DNA from 3 places in the Portococcus stanieri PCC 6802 genome. Region 3 is predicted to be linked to each of the others. Evidence: riboswitches for the same ligand, from Rfam matches in the RefSeq annotation. Region 3 holds a riboswitch; each other region holds the start of a gene.
What was found. A riboswitch is a leader RNA that binds a small molecule or an ion and turns the genes downstream of it on or off. The one in region 3 is predicted to bind cobalamin.
Positions count from the first base shown of each region.

Region 1 (4,968 bases), on a different contig from region 3:
GATGGTTCCCGACTTTACTGGGGGCCGCATGTAGTTGGTCAAACGAATTCTCTCGTTTGGAATGGCGATCGCCGCGAATGGAATATGATCCTGGAACCTTGAGCTTTAGGGTTAGGTTTCTTGCCAGCGGCTGCGTCGCAGCCACAATCCAACTACCAGGCCAACTGTTAAAACCCCTGTAAAGGAGAGCAATCCAATTAATCGCACTGACATTGGTGGCGCGATCGCCTCCACATCAATTTCCCGAGCGACTTCGAGGGGTGGGAATTGCTGCTTGCTATGAGGTTGGGGCGATGCCTTGACCTCGATTTTATGGGGAGCGCCATCAAAAAATTGCTCTTGCCATGCCAGCAATCCTTGAGCATTCGGTATCCCCTGATAAGCAAATGCTACCCAGTTATTTTCTAGCTGCGTTGTTTTAATTGACAAGATGGCATCGTTGAGGGGGCGATTGGTTTTGCTATCGGTCAGTTTTGCTTGAAATGATGCAGCACGTCCAACCTCGGCACCACTATCCCCAACCAGCTCCAGTTTTACCCCCTGTGACTGGCTTATGCTAGAGGTATTTGAGTTGCTACGTGCTTCTTCTGCGATGTGCGTGCGGACTCCAGCCAACTCAGCACTTACATTAAAGAACAGCAAAGCCGCGATCGCTAAGACAGTCGCGCCACTCAAAAGCAGCCTTACTCGACGCGGTGCAATTTCTCCTGCCTGAATTACCTGGCGGCCTCCGATAATCCAACCACCAAAGCAACCAATCGCTAGTAGCGCTCCTAAAACAAATGGGAAGTATTGCCACTTCAAAGGATTTTCAGGAACTGCCAGTTCCAAGTTCTGCGTAATTGGCGCGAAAGCATTGGTAAGTTTTGGCGTGACGCTGACTCGCAACTGATAGTTGCCACGGATGGGAAACACTTGCTGCATCTGCAACTCACCCGTAGGAGCATCTCCTTCAATGTCCAACAGCTTGGTGCCTTCCACCACAGGAAAATCTGTAGTAAACCAGGGGGTAGGAGCGGGGGTCAATATTTGCAGATGGAACCGAGCGTCCTGTAATGACTTGCCCGATGCATCCTGCGCGCGCAACTTTAGCCGGATGGGTGGTTGATACTGCCCCGATCCTAAATATTCTGTCGCTTCTGCTTCTAGAGGATAGGCTCGAGCGATCGGTGGCTCCGCGACCAACTGTACCGAAGCTGAGGGCGACAGAGACAATCCAGCGATCGCGTGGGATAGAATACCGACAGCACAAGCTAAGCCTACGAGTGCAGACCATTTAAATTTGGGGAACACGATTGGAAACTCCTATAAAGGCTGGGTAAGGGCAGGTTTAGCGAGAAGTTTTTACTCTTATAGCCGTAGACGGATCGTTTATTATCGCGAGTGTGGAGGCTAAGCCCCCACGCAGGGGTTCCACCCCTGCACACCATCCTGAGCCTATTGGCTATAGCTATATTGGTGGTTTTGGTCTAAAACCTGCCCCTAAATGGATTTTTACAGTAACCAAAGATTTCAATGACAACTAACGCCAAGCGTGTGATGTCTGAGGGAATGAACTTTATCGTGTACTGCCGGATAAGTACTGAAATAGACCATCCAAATAATCAGCGACCAGAGCAGAATGTAGAGAATTGACTGGGTTGGCACTGATAAAACTAACCTCTCAGTGCGTCGCCATGGTGAAACTTGGATTGAGCTTTTCATGCTGTACCTCGCAGATGAACTAATCTAATTTGCTCTAACTCGATCTAACCTGATACATCGGCGGGCATTCTGACTTAGAGAGTAATATAACTCTCATTACAGTTGCGGGACAGTGTCGGCCTTGCACCGTACTTTCCCCATTACTTCTGATGGCTGTTCCCCATCAAAACCGACGAATGGCTTAAAGTATATCAGTTCAGGCGATCGCCAATACCAGCAGAGTTAAAAAACTTAATGAATAAAGTGGTTATAATCGTTAAAACATCATAAATTTGTCATTGCTGACCAGTACCAATAATCCCTTAATTAAACAATTGCGCCAACTTGGCAAAAGTGCCAAGGAAAGACGCAAGCAAAATCTCTTTCTGCTTGAAGGTACTCATGCTCTCATGGAGGCGATCGCTACCCAATATCCCCTGGATACCATTTGCTGTACGGAAGCGTGGGCGGAATCTCATTCCCAAATTTTTTTGCGAGAGCGGGCGATCGCGAGTCGAGTGGAGCTTGTAGGCCAGAACGTAATAGAAGCGATCGCGACGACGGTTAATCCTGATGGTGTGGTGGCAGCAGCACCGCTACCTGAGAATAAGTCGATTGAGATTGCGAGTTTGGGTTTAGCGCTGGAATCGCTTCAAGATCCAGGGAATATGGGCGCAATTATCCGATCGGCGGTGGCGGTGGGTGTCGATGGAATTCTAGTCAGTCAAGATAGCGTTGATGCCACTAACCCTAAAATTATCCGAGCCACAGCGGGGCAGTGGTTCCGATGTCCCAGACAAACAGTAGATAATTTGCCGGATGCCGTTCGCGCTTGGCAAAATACTGGTGGTGTAGCGATCGCCACCCTATCCGATGCCAGGATCTCTTATTGGGATTTCGATTTTACCCAACCGAGTTTAATTCTGTTGGGAAATGAAGGTAATGGCTTATCCAAGGAAATGGTTGCCATTGCGGATGTAGCGGTAAAGATCCCGCTGAGTCCAGATGTGGAGTCTTTGAACGTGGCGATCGCGGCATCGCTCTTGCTATACGAAGCCAAGCGCCAAAGGGAATATCACCGCCACTAGTTCCGAGCATTCCTCCGTTCGTTCAATCGATAGAGAATCTCGGCATGGTACTCACGAGTAATTGGATAAAAGTAAGCCAGGACTAAACTGCAAATCAAAGTGGCAGTTGGCAAAGGCCCGATCGCAATTAGAATTGCTTGTAAAGCAGAAGGGGGTTGGGTAGGTGCGGGCTGACAGGGCAATCTTTCTTGAAATCCCGACCAGGAAAGCCCAACACCTAGTAGAAATAATCCAACCGCCAGTCCCATTTTTTGCAATAGCACCATAAAAGCATAAAATATGCCTTCCCGTCGCTGACCCGTTTGCAATTCGTCCAATTCCGTCACATCCGGTACCATTGACCAGGGAATTAGGTAGGCAGTTGAAACCCCAAATCCAGCCAGGACGGCAAGAACGTACATTAAGCCGATCTGACCGGGCTTGAGAAAGAATAAACCGGCTTGCGCGATAATCCAAAAGCCCATACCGGCAAAGTAGATAGCCTTCTTCCCAAATTTCTTACTCAGCGCGCTCCATACGTATAACATCGCCAGAGCTGTGCCTTGAACGGCAATAGTCACTTGGATGAAATCCGTTTCCGTCAGTCCCATATAATTCACAACATAGTAGGGAATAATCGATGCTGTGATTTGTACGGCCAGCCAGGAACAGAAATAAATCCCAATTACGTATAAAAAAGGACGATTGCTAAATACAACGCTCAACTGCCGAGCAAAGCTCATCTCCTCTACAGGCTCTGAAGCTTGCGCGTGCAGGCGCTGGCGCTCTGCCATGAGAGCGCGATCGCGGATGCCCCACACGCACCAATAGATCGATAACACGGCGATTACTGCGCAAACTCCTCCCAGAACTAGATATTGCAAGCTGTCAGCGCTGCAACTGCCGGATGACTGCGCGGCATTGGATTTAAAGGCAGCAAAGATAATATTAGCCAGTACTAGAGAGAGAATGCTGCCACCAATCGAGAAGGTAAATCGGAAACTGGTAAGGCTGGTGCGCTCGTGGTAATCCTGAGTTAGTTCTGCGGTTAGAGCCGTATAGGGTAGGTTAACAGCGGTATAGAACGTGTTGAACAGAATCGCAATAATTACGTAGTACCAGAACAACCCCCACTTATCAGTAGTTGGTACCAACCACTGCAACCAAAAGAAAATGCCAAAGGGAATAGCGCTATATAGCATCCAGGGTAACCGCCTGCCCTGACGCGATTTGGTGCGATCGCTGAGCACGCCCACAATCGGATCGTTAACGGCATCCCACACTTTGCCAATCAGCAAGATAAGCCCTGCTAAGCCCGGATCTAAGCCTGCTACATTGGTGAAAAAGAATAGTAGAAAGAACGACAGCAGGTTGGCGGTCATTGCTGCGCCCAGATCGCCTGCACCGTAGGCAAGCTTGGTTGGGAAATCGAGCTTTGAGGAGATGCTAGATCCAGTCAAGCGATCGGGATTGCTCATGTAGATTGTGCCTCGACAGAACTAGAGCGAGGAATACATTGAAGATACTCGCAAGTCAAAAGAGATTATAGTTCTGCGTGACATCAATTAGCCAACTCTTAGCTAATTTGTACGGAGAAGTTTTGCCACTGTTCGGGGCTGTAGGTTTTGAGTTGGAGGGCATGGATTGCCCCGCTATCGAGGTATGCTTTTAAGGCATCATTGACTAACCTGTGTTGTTTAATTGTGGTTAAGCCGCTAAACTGCTCGGCAATTACGATCGCATTAAAATGCTGGCCGTCGCGATTGGGGTCTTGCACTTGTACTTTAGCTCCAGGGAGGGCAGCAGCGATCAGAGATTCTATATCAGTGGTAGAGATCATGATTTTTAGGGGTTAGGGTTTATGGGATACGGGATAGGGGGTGTGGGGTTAATGCTTAATCCTTACGGGATAGGGGGTGTGGGATTATTTCCTCTCCAGATTAGCATGGCATCTCCGAAGGAATAAAAACGGTATTCTTGAGCGATCGCTTCTTGATAGAGCTGCAACAAATGTTCTCGTCCAGATTCACCTAGGAACGATGCCACCATCATCATCAAAGTTGATTTGGGCAGGTGGAAATTCGTAATTAAGCCATCCAGTACCTTCCATTCGTAGCCGGGATAGATCATTAAATTAGTTTTGCCTTTAAAGGGCTGGAGGTTGCTAGACTCAATGGCGCGAACTACGGTTGTACCTACTGCGATTACCCTACCGCCA
Region 1 covers NZ_KB235910.1:505,196-510,163, reverse strand. The annotation lists gene PSE6802_RS0102505 (hypothetical protein) at 1-102, shown strand, start outside; gene PSE6802_RS0102500 (hypothetical protein) at 112-1,293, opposite strand; gene PSE6802_RS31690 (CbtB domain-containing protein) at 1,513-1,704, opposite strand; cobalamin riboswitch at 1,747-1,893, opposite strand; gene PSE6802_RS0102495 (TrmH family RNA methyltransferase) at 1,983-2,771, shown strand; gene PSE6802_RS0102490 (MFS transporter) at 2,768-4,228, opposite strand; gene PSE6802_RS0102485 (BolA family protein) at 4,327-4,590, opposite strand; gene queA (tRNA preQ1(34) S-adenosylmethionine ribosyltransferase-isomerase QueA) at 4,653-4,968, opposite strand, start outside.
Region 1: it holds a riboswitch for cobalamin, as region 3 does, so the genes downstream of both, PSE6802_RS31690 (CbtB domain-containing protein) here and PSE6802_RS0105885 (energy-coupling factor ABC transporter permease) in region 3, are expected to answer to the same signal.

Region 2 (4,968 bases), 990 kb from region 3:
AAGAAAATATTAAAAATTATCTTCGCAACTTTTGGGCTGATATTCAGCTTGCCGCTCGCTCCAGCACTCGCGCAAGCCGATCCCAAAAAGTTAGAAGAGATGATTACTGCTGCTAGTACTGCTGCTAGCGCAGCGCAGACTTCGGCGGATAACGGTTATATGTTACTGTGTTCTGCTCTAGTTTTACTAATGACTCCGGGATTAGCTTTTTTCTACGGTGGATTTGTTGCTAAGCGCAATATCCTGAACACCTTGATGATGAGCTTCTTGCTCATGGGAATTGTGGGCGTAAGCTGGGTATTATGGGGCTACAGCCTTGCCTTTGCACCAGGGACATCCTTCATCGGAGGGCTGCAATGGTTATTTCTCAATGGCGTTGGTATTGATGTCAGTGCTTATCTTCCCAAACTCACCCCCGATGATGCCGTCACTTCCTATGCTGCTACCATTCCACACCAAACCTTCATGATCTATCAGGCGATGTTTGCCATCATCACGCCTGCTTTGATCTCAGGAGCGATCGTCGAGCGGATTAGCTTCAAAGCTTACACGTTATTCATGCTGTTGTGGTCAACCCTCATCTACTGTCCCCTAGCACACATGGTATGGGCAAAAGGAGGCATGCTCGGTTTGTACGGTGGCATAGGTGCTTTAGATTTTGCCGGCGGTACGGTCGTGCATATTAGCTCCGGAGTTTCCGCACTGGTTGCAGCGATCGTAATTGGCGCTCGAAGAACCTATCCAGATCGGCTCACTGCTCCTCATAACGTCCCTTTTATTCTGTTGGGAGCCGGGTTGCTCTGGTTTGGTTGGTTTGGCTTCAATGCCGGTAGTGCTTTGGGGGCTGGCTCCTTAGCAACAGTTGCGTTCGTCGCTACCAATTCAGCTACAGCAGCAGCAATGTTAACCTGGTTGATTCTAGAACAGGTGCTAAAGGGCAAACCAACGGCTGTTGGCGCTGCCACTGGAGCTGTCGCGGGTTTAGTTGGAGTTACTCCTGCCGCAGGTTTTGTTAACCCCATCGGTGCAATTCTAATTGGCAGTATTACTGCTACATGTTGCTTCTTTGCAATTAGCTTCAAATCTAAGTTAGGAATTGATGATGCCTTAGATACCTATCCCGTTCACGGTGTGGGTGGAACAGTGGGCGCAATTCTAACCGGAGTTTTCGCCGTGAAAGCTGTTAACTCGGCGGGCGCAGATGGCCTAATTGCTGGCAAACCCGGACAAGTTGTCACGCAAATTATTGCCGTTGTCGTCGCTTATTTAATTGCTGGGATCGGTACTTTTATCATCCTACAGATTGTTAAGGCTCTAGTCGGCCTGCGCGTCAAACCAGAAGTTGAATTCCAAGGTATGGATATCAACGAACATGGTGAAGAAGGCTATGGCGAAGAGTTTGGCGGTGGAGTCAGTCAAATGGGAGGAAAAGCTAGTCCGATCGATGGATAGCATTCCTGATGGAACTCAAATTTATCAACTATTAGACAACTAGACAATTAGACAATTAACTGGGAGATGGAACGCGATCGCATTCTGTCTCCTATATTTTTGAGATTATGCTACTAAAACGCCAGGGGATGCTTGCTTGGGTAAAATTTTGACCAGATCGATTTTGGCACAGTAGGCAATATCAGCACTACAGTTGAGGCGTAATAGGCGCTGGCCGTGGCTAGCAGCAAGGAATAACTCCTCTAAGCGATCGCTCCATTGGCGATATAAAGATAATGCCGCGATCGCCTCATCATTTCCCCATTCGCACGAGCCATCCAAACCGCTAGCGATCGCCCCCGCACAAGCCGTATCCTCTAAAGAAAAACTGCCCTCCCAACCTGAGCCAACAATCCAAACCGTTTCGGGTTGCGCCTGTTTGAGATAATTCAATACGGAACCAAGATTAATCATGGCAGCGGCCAAGACCGTTGGCGCAGCTTTAACGCGTTGGAGCGAGCGAGTACCATTGGTCGTACTCATAAAAATTCGCTTATCTTTTACCACCTCTGCCGTATAGTCAAATGGCGAGTTACCTAAGTCAAATCCTTCCACTGTACCGCCCCCACGTTCCGCTGCTCTCAGCCTTAAATGGGCAGGATGCAAATTACTAGTTTGCATTAGTTCGTCTAGATCGGCAAAAACCTGCACCGCTTCTGCCCCAGCAGCTAAAGCGGTAGTAATCGTAGTAGTAGCACGTAAAATATCGACTGCGATCGCGCACTCTGGTATTTCGTTGTCTGGCGCTAGTTCGGGGGTGTGGTAGACAAATAGCTTCATTAGTTAAGGATTAGTTGATATAGCAGTAATCAGTTTTAACGCCATCGACAATTTGGCAGCAAACAACTAAGTTTTAATACTTATTTAATATATCTTTATAGTTTGATTTACGATAGCTGCAAGACTAAATTATTCCCACTCGTCGGTCTCTACATTGCTCTCAGATTGCATATCCTGTTGCATATTCTGCATATCTTGCTGCACTGCTTGCCAATTAACTTCCGATGCAGTTTGCGATCTGACTGGACTACCTCTGTGCAATTGCACCAGATGGCTGCACCAGTCTGCCATTAGATCTAACTGGTGATTCACCATTACTACTGTTGTTGGTGGTTGCGATCGAGTCAATTCCTGCAAAATATCTAGCAAAAGACCCGCTCGAAAGCGATCGAGCGCAGAAGTTGGTTCGTCTAGTAATAGGATCTCTGGCTCAGCGACCAGTGCCCGAGAGATCGCGACCCATTGCCGTTGCCCTACCGACAGTTGCAGTTCCGAGCGTTGAACTAACTTAGAGTCAAACTGAAGTTTGTCCAGCCACAGATCCAGGCGATCTTGAATTTGTTTTTTGGGCATCCCGACTAGCTTGAGGGGATAGGCGATCGCCTCAGCCACAGGCATACCTAGCAAGGTTGGTTCTTGCGCGACTAACATAATCCGACGGCGCAAATCGATCGCGGGCAGTTGTTTAATATCATTTCCCCAGGCATAAATTTTGCCAGAGGTTGGATCGATGAGGCGATTCAGCAATCGCAGAAGGGTGGTTTTCCCAGACCCCGATGCTCCTACTATCCCCGTGCGGCTGCCAGCCGCGATCGCCACAGAGCAATTATGCAGGATATTTTGGTATGACACCAGTTGCAATTGCAACACATCCTGGGACGTTTCCAATACATTCACTAACTTTTTGGTCACTCAGGGCTTATCTTAAAATTTCTCGTTATTGGTTGCATCAACATTAGCAGATCGTTTCCGGAGTTCGTCGAACTCACGTCTACAATTAGCCCCCTGCCCCGAGTTAGCCGCACGGAGGGTTAAAAATGAGCTACAGTGAATAGCGATCGCAATTTGGTTCTCGCGGGAGACAGCCGCTAGAAGTAATGGGGAAAGTTCGGCGTAAATCCGACACTGTCCCGCAACTGTAGATTTCAGTCCGTGCTGAAAAAGTCAGGATGCCCGCCAAATTTGAGCGATTGAGACTGCAAGTTAAATATCTGCGAGGTACAGATAAATTCTCTATGTCAAATCGAATTGCGTTAAATCAAATTTCAAATCAACATGCTTTGTTTGTATGTACGACCTGCGCTAGTATCTGGCAAGATGGTAAGCGCGTTGGTACTAGTGGCGGACAGGTAATGCTGGAGCAGTTAACCCAACTGCATCGAGATTGGGAGCTACGGGAAGAATTTCCCATCCGCGCTGTAGAATGCATGAGTGCCTGCAGTCATCCCTGCGCTGTGGCATTGACTGGGGATGGTAAGCATACCTATTTATTTGGGGATCTGTCGCTCGATCCCGAAACTTTTGAGGCCACGACTGCGGCAATTTTGGAATGTGCTGGTAAGTACTATCGTGCCGATGATGGGATCTTGCCTTGGTCAGAGCGTCCCGCGCCACTGAAGAAAGGAATACTGGCTCGTATTCCACCTCTGCGAAAAGTTGCGGCCAATCTGCGCTAGATTTTTTGACATCCCATCGCTTGGAATGTCGTGACAGTTTTATCGTTCAAATTGGTATAAAATTAAAATTCTCATGCATAAAATTCCCGTAACTGTAATTACTGGCTTTCTTGGAGCTGGAAAAACTACTTTGGTGCGATATCTCTTGCAAAACAATCAGGGTAGACGCATTGCTGTAGTAGTGAATGAGTTCGGTGAGATTGGTATCGACGGCGAACTGCTACGTTCTTGTCAAGTTTGCGATGACGATGACTCTGCGAACGATATCGCTAGTAATATTGTGGAATTAAATAATGGCTGTCTGTGCTGTACGGTGCAGGAAGAGTTTCTACCCACCATGCAAGAGTTGTTAAAGCGACGCGATCGCCTGGACTGCATCCTGATCGAAACTTCGGGTCTAGCCCTACCAAAGCCGCTAATTCAAGCATTTCGCTGGCCAACGGTACGTACGGGCGCTACAGTTGATGGTGTGTTGACCGTGGTAGATTGCGAAGCAGTAGCGAACGGACAATTTGCGACAGATTTGGATGCCATTAACGCTCAGCGCCTGGAAGATCCCAATTTAGAACACGAAACTCCCATTGAGGAATTATTTGAAGATCAGTTAGCTTGTGCCGATCTAGTTCTGCTCGCAAAAGTAGATCGGGTGGATGGCACTACGCAGGAGAAAGTGCAGAAATGGTTGAGGCAAGAACTCCCAGAAACTGTGAAAATTATTCCCTGCAAACAAGGAGAAGTTAATCCCAGTCTTCTTTTAGGATTTAATGCCGCCGTTGAGGATAACTTAGAGAGCCGTCCCAGCCATCATGACTATGAAGAGGAGCACGAACACGATGATGGTATTAACTCAATTCATCTCGATCTAGATCGGGAATTTGAACCTTCAGCCCTGGTCAAACAGTTGGAGCAGCTAGTCGCTCGGCAGGAAATCTACCGTATTAAGGGATTTGTAGCAGTGCCCAAGAAATCTATGCGATTGGTTTTGCAAGCCGTAGGTTCGCGATTTGACTATTTCTACGAT
Region 2 covers NZ_KB235914.1:1,128,573-1,133,540, reverse strand. The annotation lists gene PSE6802_RS0110570 (ammonium transporter) at 1-1,452, shown strand, start outside; gene PSE6802_RS0110565 (2-phosphosulfolactate phosphatase family protein) at 1,558-2,271, opposite strand; gene PSE6802_RS0110560 (ABC transporter ATP-binding protein) at 2,401-3,183, opposite strand; cobalamin riboswitch at 3,321-3,466, shown strand; gene PSE6802_RS0110555 (DUF1636 family protein) at 3,507-3,947, shown strand; gene cobW (cobalamin biosynthesis protein CobW) at 4,021-4,968, shown strand, end outside.
Region 2: it holds a riboswitch for cobalamin, as region 3 does, so the genes downstream of both, PSE6802_RS0110555 (DUF1636 family protein) here and PSE6802_RS0105885 (energy-coupling factor ABC transporter permease) in region 3, are expected to answer to the same signal.

Region 3 (4,968 bases):
GTAGAGGGGGAGTTCTCAAACTAGAGAGGGCATATAACAGTAGAGGCAATGAGGTACTGAGGGTGAGAACGTTCAAAATTAAGAGTGACAGCAGAGCCTTAAGTGCCACGCTGCCCAGAATTGTCAAACCGTTAGTGGTAATTTGCAACCAGCCCCACGACCACAACACATGGCCGCCGCCACGAAAGAGCGTTCCCAGCAAAATGACACTGATGAAGGCTGACTCTACGGCCATGCGCTTAGCCAGCATCCCCAAGCTCACTTGACTGAGATATAAAACCACAAGTAACACAGCGCCATAAAACATCCAGGTCAACCATTGACCATTAGGGACGATCGCGATCGCAAATACAGATAGGAATACACAAAGAAGGCGCGTTTGTGGAGCCAGGCTATGCCAAATTGTATGGGGCTGGCGATCGCTCTCCCACATAAGGTCGAGCGCTCCAATATGTAGCACAACGTGCAGCAGCATAAATCCTTCTTTTCTTAGCTACAAGCTGGGGAGCCTTGTTTACCCATTGCGATCGCGATCTGAGGATGCGTCGCGATCGTGACTTTGCCGCACGGTGAGTTTACCAACGCCCCAAGCCAAACTAAAAGTTACCAACGTACCAACCAGCCCTGCCAGTGCTGTTGCCACTTTTTCATCTTGAATACCTTTGAGCGCATACTCGTCAAATATTTTGGCAAAAGGCAACTGCTTTGCGGGCAGCTCTTCTAATGCTTTTTCTTCAAATTTTAGATCCTGCGCGACGCGATCTAGACCATCGGGATTTTTACTAGCAAAAGGTGAGAGAAAGATAGCAATTACTAGTGCCGTACCCAAACCTACTAATACAACAACACGATTCTTGGCTGAGGAACTTTTTTGACTCATAACTTTGTGCGAATTTGCAATATCTATGGCAGCCTGAGACGGACATGAGGGCAGGCATGGGGGGCAGGCACGGGGGGCAGGCACGGGGGCACTGCCCCTACGACTATACAATTGTTGAGATATTTTGGAGAATCACCTGGATGTAGTTGAGGATGTTGCCGACAAAGGCGGATCGAATAATAAGTCAGGACGGTTACGCCACACGAAGCTGAGAGATATCGAGGTAATAAGAGCTTCACCAATGCCAATAAATATATGCCACGACAACATTGCTGCTAGAGCAATATTTAGAGGCACTGTGTCTGATAAAGCTAACTGAATAGCTGCTAAAGCAGACCCTGCTACTACGCTAGTCCAGGCAGCCACCATTACTGCAATATTCATGCTGCGCCAGGAGTTATTTCCAAGTAGCGATCGCACCGCTCGATAGAGCCAGTAGCCACCCAACGTACCAATCAAACCCATATTAACTACATTCGCACCGAGCGCTACTAATCCACCATCTTGAAACATGACCGCCTGCACGATAAATACTACCGTCATGACCAGCGAACCAGCCCAAGGCCCCAGTAGAGCACCTGCCAGCGTACCGCCGAGCAGGTGGCCGGAAGTACCATTGGGAATGGGAAAGTTAACCATCTGGGCGGCAAAAATAAAAGCCGCACAAACTCCCATCAGGGGTACGGCTCGATCTTTGTATGCAGATTGCACTTTTGTAAGAGATAGGGCAATTAAGCCAATAGCCAGAGCCCAAGTAAAAATACTTATAGAGGGACTCAAAAAGCCGTCTGGGATGTGCATTGCTAAATGCACGTATGGATGCTGAAACATCTGTACCTCGCAGAGCTGCATGGTTATAGAGCGAAAACGGCGGGCATTCTGGCTTTTTCAGTTAAGCTGAAATTACAGTTGCGGGACAGCGTTGGATTTGCACCACCCTTTCCCCTTTACTCTAACGACCTTTGGTCGCTAGAAGCGTTTTCGGTTTGCTAGACATAATTATGGATTATGGCACACAGCCATCCCGTCCGGACTAGTTGCGCCCTGGAATTGGGCCGCGCCTGCCCTCAGATAGCGACGCTTTTAAAAACTTCTGCAAGTGCATGACATGGGAATTCTCGGGCAAAGATGCCAGCTTTTCCAATGCTTCCGGCAATGTAAAATCCTGTCGATAGAGAATGCGATATGCTTGCTTGATTAGCTGCAGGTCTTCTGGCTCCAGCCCTGCTCTTTCCAAACCAATACGATTAATTGCCCGCACTCTCGACGGGTTGCCCTCTACAACCATAAAAGGAGGAACGTCCCGTTCAATGCGACTCATCCCGCCGATCATAGCCATTTGACCTACGTGGACGAATTGGTGGATGCCGACTATACCCCCAATCCGCGCGCCAGATTCAATGACTATATGCCCTGCTAAAGCAACTGAATTAGTTATAATCACGTTGTCAGCGATCGCGCAGTTATGAGCTACATGCACGTATGCCATTAATAAATTGGAGCTGCCAATACTAGTAACTTCGCCATCGCCAGTAGCACGGTTAATCGTGACGTATTCGCGAATTCGATTATTATTACCAATTTTGACCAGACTGGCAGCACCGTTGTACTTCAAATCCTGTGGCTCTAGTCCGATCGCTGCACCAGGGAAAATATGATTGCGATCGCCAATTTCAGTCCAGCCATCAATAACGACGTGAGCACCAACTACCGTGTGAGCACCAATTTTAACCTTCTCTCCAATTACGGAGTACGCTCCAATTTGAACGGTCGGATGCACCTCAGCACCAGGGTGAACGATGGCGGTAGGATGAATCAATTGAGGTAGAGGCACATGAGATACAGGCATGATTAGTTGTTAGTTGCTAGTTGCTAGTTGCTAGTTGCTGGTTGCTAATTGTCAATTGCTGCTACCACTTAAATTAATGACGAATTCGATCGCAAATTCGACGGGCGATCGCTAAATAACTAAAGATCGACCAGAGAAAACATTAGTTCGCCCTCACAGGCTAGTTGTCCATCTACTTCGGCGCGTGCTTGCATTTTGCCAAAGCGTTTGCGGGCTGCCAGTAACTCTGTAGTTATGACCAATCGATCGCCTGGGACAACGGGACGGCGGAACCGTACTTTATCAATCCCTGCAAACAGGAATAGCTGACCTTCAGAGCCGGGCATCTGTTTCAAAACCACGCCACCTACCTGTGCCATTGCCTCTACAATTAACACGCCTGGCATAATTGGGTGCCCTGGGAAATGCCCTTGGAAAAACTGCTCGTTTATGGTGACATTTTTAATGCCTGTAGCGGAATGCCCAGGCACGTAATCAATTATGCGATCGACAAGTAGAAATGGATAGCGATGCGGCAGGAGTTTTTGAATCTCCTCAATCGTCATTTTGGTAGCAACGGGAACGGGTGGAGTTTCAGTCAAGGTAGGCATTTTTTTGCTGTTTTAGTTACGAGTCTAATCGCACCTATTTTTAATAAATGAACTATTTAAATCTTATAGTTAGGCGTTAATTTTTTGCTATCAACCATTTAAACTTACCAACGGTCAATTTGCGCGTCCTAATTATCAGAAACTGCTAAAAGTGCCTGGGCGAGCTGTGCGTGTAGGGCATGGCTGGCCTTAAATGCTACGATATGCGCTTGCAGCGATCGCCCCAATAAGCTCAGATCGCCGATTAAGTCTAAAAGTTTATGGCGACATGGTTCGTTGTCAAACCGCAGGGGTGGATTTAACCAGCCCTGCTCGTCGCAAACGATCGCATTATCTAAACTACCCCCTTTAATCAACCCCATTGCTTGTAGCTGTTCCACCTGACTTGCCATTGTAAAAGTACGCGCGGGCGCAATCTCGCTGGCAAAATTACCCATACTTGGCATCCAGCTAAACCACTGTGTCCCAATCGCTTTGGTAGGAAACTCAATCCCGTAGGTAAATCGCAATGCATCCGAAGGAACGGCGATCGCAAAAGCGTCGCCTTGCTGCACGGAAATTACCTCGCGGATTGCCAGTACCTGGCGCGGCTCCGACTGGCTAGCAATCCCAGCATCAGCGATCGCTTCAGCCCAAGGACGTGCCGATCCATCTAAAATCGGGATCTCAGCATTATTAATCGCAATCTCAGCATTATCAATGCCCATCCCCCACAGGGCGGCGAGTAAATGCTCCACCGTACGCACTGAGGCCATCTCGGTTTGCAATTGGGTCGAAAGCATCGTTTCGCCCACGGTCGATAGTCGAGCGGGAATCACGTTATCCCCGTACACAAAGTAGCGTCCGGAATCAGGTGCGGCAGGCGCAACTCTCACGGTGATGGGGTTGCCGCTGTGCAGCCCCACTCCACTGAGGGCAAAGGGCGAAGCGATCGTCTGTTGGCTGATCATTTGTAAGGAGATTTTGCGTAAATAAAAGACCTGTAGGGATAATTCCCTCGCGATCGCCCCGATGATTTGGGGCAGGCACAGAGGCGCTGCCCCTACAATTATCGGTATATTTTTACGTGGGAATCACCTGAACGATATGTTGGGATCCTAGCTAAAATTTCTCGCCGAGTCCAAAGCTGAACTGCGTGCCACCGTTAGTAGCAAACCCATAGTCAATCCGAATTGCACCCAAGGGCGATTGAATCCGCACGCCCACACCGTAGCCGCCACCGCTACCGGGCTTGCCGCGCACGCCAGCCGGATTACCTGGTACAGACGAGCCAGTGCCTAGATCTGTACCGTAGTCGGCAAACAAGACCCCGTTGACGATTGAAAATACGGGGAAGCGATATTCCGCCGATACGAGGGCATAGCTGCGACCGCTACCGATTCTACCTTCATCCCAACCGCGAACGGAGTTGCTGCCACCTATGCGGAATGCTTCATAGGGGGGAAGAGTGCCGATAATAGTACCAGCCTGGATGTTGAAAGCTAGAGTTTGAGGACCTTCCGTGAAGTTTGTAAACTTGACTGGGATATAGAAGCTGTAGCTAGCACGCAAGCGATTGAAGAAAATAGAACCGCTACCAAATGGTAAGGACTGCTCGGTCACAAAGCGCAACACCGATCCTTTAGTAGTTTTGAGAGGGTCGTCGCGCA
Region 3 covers NZ_KB235914.1:137,201-142,168, reverse strand. The annotation lists gene cbiQ (cobalt ECF transporter T component CbiQ) at 1-475, opposite strand, end outside; gene PSE6802_RS0105890 (PDGLE domain-containing protein) at 515-880, opposite strand; gene PSE6802_RS0105885 (energy-coupling factor ABC transporter permease) at 1,013-1,732, opposite strand; cobalamin riboswitch at 1,733-1,875, opposite strand; gene lpxA (acyl-ACP--UDP-N-acetylglucosamine O-acyltransferase) at 1,914-2,729, opposite strand; gene fabZ (3-hydroxyacyl-ACP dehydratase FabZ) at 2,849-3,319, opposite strand; gene lpxC (UDP-3-O-acyl-N-acetylglucosamine deacetylase) at 3,448-4,269, opposite strand; gene PSE6802_RS0105865 (BamA/TamA family outer membrane protein) at 4,421-4,968, opposite strand, start outside.